DNA from 2 places in the Planomonospora sp. ID91781 genome. Region 1 is predicted to be linked to the other one. Evidence: riboswitches for the same ligand, from Rfam matches in the RefSeq annotation. Region 1 holds a riboswitch; the other holds the start of a gene.
The links. Region 1 has a riboswitch for cyclic di-AMP ahead of HS048_RS29360 (hypothetical protein). Riboswitches for the same ligand answer to the same signal wherever they lie in the genome.

Region 1 (3,363 bases):
GTTGCTCCTCGGTCAGGCCGGCGCACTTGACGGCGAGGGTCTCGCGGTGCCAGTCCAGCCAGCTGTGCAGCATGGACGTCTCATCGGCGATGAAGGGGGGATTGACCCGTTTGTCAGTCATGGGTCCTCATCCTGCCCGCACGCCCGACCACTGTCATACCGTTTTGTCCCCGGCTGGAAGTCCTGTCCGGCCGGGGGCGGCGGGTCAGAGCATCGAGATGTGCACGTGGTCGTAGTGGTTGGCGGTGTTGCCGCCGCGGTCGGACATGAAGCGCCAGCCGGAGCCGTGGTTGATGCGCTGGCGCCAGATCACGTACTTGACGCCGAGCTTGCCCCTGTTCTTCAGGACCCAGGCGGCGATCTCGTCGCCGAGCCTGAGGCCGGCGGCCGAGGGCATCGCCCCACCGGTGCTCATCATGAAGTCGCAGGCACGGCCCAGGGGGTGTTCGCCTCCGTCGTTCATGCTCCGGTAGCAGCCGACCGTGTGGGTCAACTCGAAGCGCCGCTTGACGACGTCGCGCATGTTCCGGGTGCGGTCGGTGATGTTGTCGGGGCCGTTGGGCAGCTGGGGCACCCAGCTGCCGTCCGCGCGGCGGCCGGAGCCGAGAGGGACCAGCTGGTCCAGCTTCCGCTTGATGTCGCGGATCACCTTCTCGGCCTCCTCGCGCCGGTCCTCGACCTCCTCGGCCTCCTCGCGGAGGTCCTCGGTGAGCCGGGCGGCCCGCTCCGCGGCCTGCTTCCTGCGGTCCCTGCTGACGGCGAAGCCCTCCAGGTAGGCGGACTGCTGGGCGACGAGCTGCTCCATCACGGCGGCGGCGGCCATGTCGCCCTCACCGGAGAACAGCAGCACGGGCAGGTCGCCGGAGTTGCTCTGGTAGCGGAGCTGGGCGATCGAGTCGACCTCCTGCTTGGCCTCCTGGTAGGTCTTCTCCGCCTTGCGGAGGTTGTCCTTGGCGACGCTCTCCGCCTTCTCCGCCTTGCGCACGGACTCCCGCTTGGCCGCGTAGGCCTCGATGAGCCCGTCGACCTTCTTGCCGAGCCTCTTCAGGTCCTTGCGGAGCTCCGCCTCGGTGGGCTTGGGCTCCGCGAGGCCCGCGGCGGGGACGCCGAGGGTGAGGCCGAGCGCCGAGACCAGGCAGACGGCCGCGGCCACGCGGTGACGGAACGTGGGGGACATCGGCGATGCAGGTGACGCAGACGACGCGGGCGACGCAGCCGCCACGAACTCTCCTCTCCTTCAGCCGGCCGGGTTAGCTGACGGGTTCGGGCTGGAGGAAGCCCTTCCACTGATGTGGTTCACCCCAGATGCGGTGGTTCCCCGGCTCCCGGGCGAGGCGCCCGGGATTAGGCATATCTGCTGTTGAAGCCGATGACTGAAGGATAGTAGTGGTAATGAGATGGTCATGCGACTCCAAGCCGAGACCATGCAGTGATCAATCCGTGATCGCCGTGCGCAGGAGACGGGCCGCCTCCTCGGGCGGGACGTCGTTCACGAAAGCCCCCATCGCGGCCTCCGACCCGGCGAGGTACTTCAGCTTGTCCGGCGCCCGGCGGATGCTGAACAGCTCCAGGTGCGCGTACGACAGGTCCCGCCCGACGTTGACCGGCGCCTGGTGCCAGGCCGCGACGTACGGCATGGGCACGCCGAACAGCCCGTCCAGCCGGCGCAGCACGCCGGTGTAGAGCGGGCCGAACGCCGCGCGCTCGGCCCGGTCCAGCCCGCTCAGGTCGGCGACCCGCCGGTGGGGGTAGACGTGCACCTCGAACGGCCAGCGGGCCGCGGCCGGGACGAACGCCGTCCAGTGCTCGTTGGCGGCGACCACCCGCACCCCGGCCTCCCGTTCGGCGGCCAGGACGTCGGCGAACAGGTTGCCGCCGGTCCGCTCCCGGTGGCGCTCGGCGGCCCGCAGGGTCAGCTTCGTGCGCGGGGTGACGTAGGGGTAGGCGTAGATCTGGCCGTGCGGGTGGGCCAGGGTGATGCCGATCTCCGCTCCCCGGTTCTCGAAGCAGAACACCTGCTCCACTCCGGGGATCGCGGACAGCTCCGCAGTGCGGTCGATCCAGGCCTCCATGACCAGCTCGACCTGTGCGGGGGAGAGCGAGGAGAAGGACGAGTCGTGGTCGGAGGTGAAGCAGACCACCTCGCAGCGGCCCAGACCCGGGCGGGTCCCGCCGATCACGCCCGCCCCGGCGTGGCCGCCGGGATCATCGTGGGTGCCGGGGGGAGTGGAGAACGAGGGGAAGCGGTTCTCGAAGACGACGACGTCGTAGGAGGAGGCGGGGATCTCGGAGAGGCGGCCGGGGGCCGACGGGCAGAGCGGGCACCGGTCGGCGGGGGGCAGGAAGGTCCGGCTCTGCCGGTGCCCCGCGATCGCGATCCACTCCTCGGTCAGCGGGTCGTAGCGCAGCTCCGAGGGAGCCGGGCGGGGCGGCAGCTCGCGCTCGTCGACGGCGCCGCGGTCCGCGTCGTCGTACCGGTCGAAGTAGAACAGCTCCCGGCCGTCGGCCAGGTGGGTGAGGGTGCGCTTCACCGGCCCGCCACCTGCCTGTCCTGCTCCGGTTCGGCGATGACGAGCTCGCCCGTCTGGGCGGAGATCTCCTCGCGGGCCTCCTGGGGCAGTCCGGGGTCGCTGATGACGACGTGCGCCTCGGACAGGCGGGCGATGGTGCTGATCCCGACCGTGCCCCACTTGGTGTGATCGGCGGGCACGACCAGGCGGTGCGCGGAGGCGACCAGTTCGCGGTCGGTCTCGGCCTCCAGGAGGTTGGGCGTGGTGAACCCGGCGCGGGAGCTCATGCCGTGCACCCCGAGGAAGAGGGTGTCCACGTGCAGCCCGCGGATCGCGGCGACCGCGACCGGTCCGACCAGCGCGTCGGAGGGGGTGCGCACGCCACCGGTCAGCACGACCGTGCGGTCGGCGCGGGGCGAGCGGTGGAAGACGTCGGCGATCCGGATCGAGTTGGTGATGACCGTCAGCTCGGGGACGTCGGTGACGAAGTGGGCCAGCGTCCAGGTCGTGGTGCCCGCGGAGAGCGCGATGGCGGTGCCGGGCCGGACGAGCCGGGCCGCCTGCCGGGCGATCGCCTCCTTCTCCGGCTGCTGGCGGGCCGACTTGGCGGCGAACCCGGGCTCCTCGGTCGATCCGGGGCCGGCGGCGGTGGCCCCGCCGTGGACCTTCTCCAGCAGGCCGCGCTCGGCGAGGACCTCCAGGTCCCGGCGGATCGTCATGTCGGACACGCCGAGCTCCCGGACGAGATCGGCGACGCGGACGCCGCCGCTGCTGCGCACCCGCTCCAGAATCGCCTGCTGCCGCTGTTGGGCGAGCATTGACCCACTCCTTAATCAAACAACTTCCATCAAAT
Region 2 (3,363 bases), on a different contig from region 1:
CGCCGCGCTCCGGGCGCGGCATGTCCGGCTCCGGTCCGGCCAGCTCCAGCCCGTCCGGCAGGCCGAGCCGGTGCAGCTCCCGGCGGGTGACGGCGAGCGGGCGCAGCCCCGCCCGGGACACGACCCGGGTCCGGGTGCCCAGCAGTCCCGCGTGGTGGGCCTCCACCGCGCAGAGCATCTGCAGCGGGGACTCCACCCAGGCTACGGCCGAACACTGATCCCGCGCGTGGTCTCGACCGTCCTGCTCCACGCCGGGCGATGACCCGTTCACGACCGCCCCAACGTAACGCGGCGGTCTTACGGGACCGGGAACCCCGGGTGAACAGCCGACCACGCCCAGCGAGAGGTAAAGCACCGTTCCAACCGGTTCGTCCGGGTATGGATGGGAGATCATGAATGCATGGAATTCGTGACTCTCAACAACGGCGTCCGCATGCCCCGGCTCGGTTTCGGCGTCTGGCAGGTGCCCGACGACGAGGCGGCCACCGCCGTGGCCACCGCCCTCGAGGCCGGCTACCGGAGCATCGACACCGCCGCGCTGTACCGCAACGAGGAGGGCGTGGGCCGGGCCCTGCGCGCCTCCGGCGTGCCACGCGAGGAGGTGTTCGTCACGTCCAAGCTCTGGAACGACGCCCACGGCTACGACGCGGCGCTGCGCGCGTTCGACGCGAGCCTGGAACGGCTCGGCCTGGACTACCTCGACCTCTACCTGATCCACTGGCCGGTCCCGGCGCAGGACCTGTACCCGGAGGCCTGGCGGGCGCTGGAGAAGCTGTACGCCGACGGCCGGGTGCGGGCCGTGGGGGTCAGCAACTTCACGGTGGAGCACCTGGAGCGCGTGCTCCAGGAGGGGAGCGTCGTCCCGGCCGTCAACCAGATCGAGCTGCACCCGCAGCTCCCCCAGGCCGAGCTGCGCGGCCACCACGCCGGGCACGGCATCGTCACGGAGGCGTGGAGCCCGCTCGGCCAGGGCCGGGGGCTGCTGGAGGAGCCGGTGCTGGCCGAGGTCGCGGCCCGGCACGGGGTCACCCCGGCCCAGGCGGTGCTCCGCTGGCACCTGCGGCTGGGCAACGTGGTGATCCCCAAGTCGGTCACGCCCTCGCGGATCGCCGAGAACCTCGACGTGTTCGGGTTCGAGCTGGACGACGAGGACATGGCGGCGATCGCCTCGCTGGACGCGGGCCGGCGCCTCGGCCCGGACCCCGCGACGTTCAACCAGGTGAGCTGAGCACCGCTCGGCGACCGTTCGAGGGCCGCCGTTCCCGGGCAGGGCTCGCCGACGGGCGAGCCCTGCCCGGTTTTTCGCATTTATCAATATTTTCCCCGATCGATACCCTGCTCCGGCTTCCCGCCCGCACCCCCATCCCGCCTTGACCGGACTTTGCCGGGACGTGACTCAACCCGCCCGGCCTCCTCCCGATGAGGTCATGGACGCCGAATCCGCGACCCCGCGGAACCGGGGACCCACCTCCCCTGGGGTGAATCAGCGCCCGCGCGCTGTAGGGCACTTCCTGGCCCGAACCCGTCAGCTAACCCGGTAGGCGGCACGGAAGCCGAGCAAGGAGTCGAACCCCCGCATGGGCAAGCACCGCCGTACCTCCCCCGTGAAGCGCACTTCCCCGGTGAAGCACCGCCGCACCTCCCCCGCGAAGACCGGCGGCTCCTCCACCGCCTCCCCCGCCTCCACGAGGGGGCGCCGCCTGACCCACGCCCTGCTGGGCGCGTCGGTCACCCTCGCGGGCGGCGCCGTGGCGAGCCCTCCGGCCCACGCCGAGGCCCCCCTCCGGGCGTCGGCCGGCGCCCTCACCGCGGCCGCCGGGATCTCCGGGGGCCTGCCCGCCTCCGCCGCGTCCGCCAGGACCCCCCTGCAGCTCATCGCCGACGGGCTGCCCCGGGTCTCGGCCGAGGATGTGCTCTCCATCGCCGAGGGCCAGATCGGCGTCAAGGAGAACGACCGGGGCGGCGGCACCAGGTTCCACCGGTGGTACATGGACTCCTACCGCGCCGCGGAGACCGTCGAGCGCGACGGCGGCGCGATCCGCGGCTACGCCAACGCGCCCTGGTGCGCGATGTTCGTCTCCTGGGTCGGCGAGCAGGCGGGCATCCGGCCGGTCTTCGGCTGGGACGCCTACACCGTGACCTACGCCCAGTGGTTCCGGGCCAACGGCCACTGGGGCACCACCGCCAAGCCCGGCGCGGTCGTCTTCTTCGACTGGAAGCGGGGCGACAGCCTCTACGGCATCGACCACGTCGGCCTGGTCGAGGAGGACAACGGCGATGGGACCATCACCACGATCGAGGGCAACACCGGCAACGGCAAGGTCGAGCGGCGCGTCCGCCCCAAGGCCGAGGTCGTCGGCTACGGCTACCCGGTCTACCGGGGCTGATCCGCGCCGGACGGCGCTCCGGAGGGGTACGGCCCGGCGGGCCGTACCCCTTTTCCTGCCGCCGGGCACGGACCCCGCTCCGGCGGCCGGCTCCACCCTCCGGGACCGGGGTTCCGCCGTCCGCGAACGGAGGGTTCTCCCCTCCCTGCTCCGGAAGGGGCGGGACACATGTTCGCGTGATGGGAGCGCTCCCAACAGCCTATCTGAGGCTTATCTCCCGATAAACCGCTATATGTCCTAGGTTTAAGTCCGAGATGTAACGGTTGAGTTTCGGCATATTGACGTTCCGGTTGCCTATCGTCCACTCTTCGTGGGAGCGCTCCCAAAGCATGTTGCAGAGCAGCCAGCCTCGGTCCGGGTTTGTCGGGGACCGGCCGCGGCTGCACCTCCCACCGATTCGGGCGACCACCTGAGAGGGGTCCGGAATGTTGAACACCAAGCGGCAGGGCAAGCTCGCCGCAGTAGCGGTCATGGCGGCCACCGCCCTTGCGATCACGTCCTGCGGTTCGAGCGAGCCCACGCCCGCCGCCGGCGGCGACGGCGCGTCCTCGGCCGCGGCCGCGCCGGTCACCATCACCGTCCACACCTTCGGCGGCGGCGAGAACTTCGGTTACGACGAAGCCGTCAAGAAGTGGAACGCCGAGCACCCGAACATCCAGGTCAAGTACCAGAACCTGACCGACCGGTTCGAGGACGTCTTCCTCCCGCAGCTGCTGCAGAAGCTGCAGGCCGGCAGCGGCGCCGCCGACATCGTCGGCATCGACGAGGGCGCGATGGGCCTGATGAAGGCCCGCCCGCAGTTCTTCGCCGACCTCGGTCAGTTCGGCCTGGAGAACCGCAAGGCCGACTTCCCCGCGGCCAAGTGGGAGAACGGCGTCAACAAGGACGGCAAGCTCTTCGCGCTGGGCACCGACATCGGCGGCATGACCATGTGCTACCGCAAGGACCTGTTCGAGAAGGCGGGTCTGCCGACCGA

Region 2: it holds a riboswitch for cyclic di-AMP, as region 1 does, so the genes downstream of both, HS048_RS16500 (CHAP domain-containing protein) here and HS048_RS29360 (hypothetical protein) in region 1, are expected to answer to the same signal.

The regions. Positions count from the first base shown of each region.
Region 1 covers NZ_JABTEY010000002.1:2,289,068-2,292,430, reverse strand. Annotated here, with positions in the region: gene HS048_RS29365 (DinB family protein) at 1-121, opposite strand, end outside; gene HS048_RS29360 (hypothetical protein) at 206-1,153, opposite strand; cyclic di-AMP (ydaO/yuaA leader) riboswitch at 1,226-1,361, opposite strand; gene galT (galactose-1-phosphate uridylyltransferase) at 1,434-2,531, opposite strand; gene HS048_RS29350 (DeoR/GlpR family DNA-binding transcription regulator) at 2,528-3,328, opposite strand.
Region 2 covers NZ_JABTEY010000001.1:3,639,583-3,642,945, reverse strand. Annotated here, with positions in the region: gene HS048_RS16510 (hypothetical protein) at 1-196, opposite strand, end outside; gene HS048_RS16505 (aldo/keto reductase) at 401-1,228, shown strand; cyclic di-AMP (ydaO/yuaA leader) riboswitch at 1,423-1,558, shown strand; gene HS048_RS16500 (CHAP domain-containing protein) at 1,578-2,387, shown strand; gene HS048_RS16495 (ABC transporter substrate-binding protein) at 2,813-3,363, shown strand, end outside.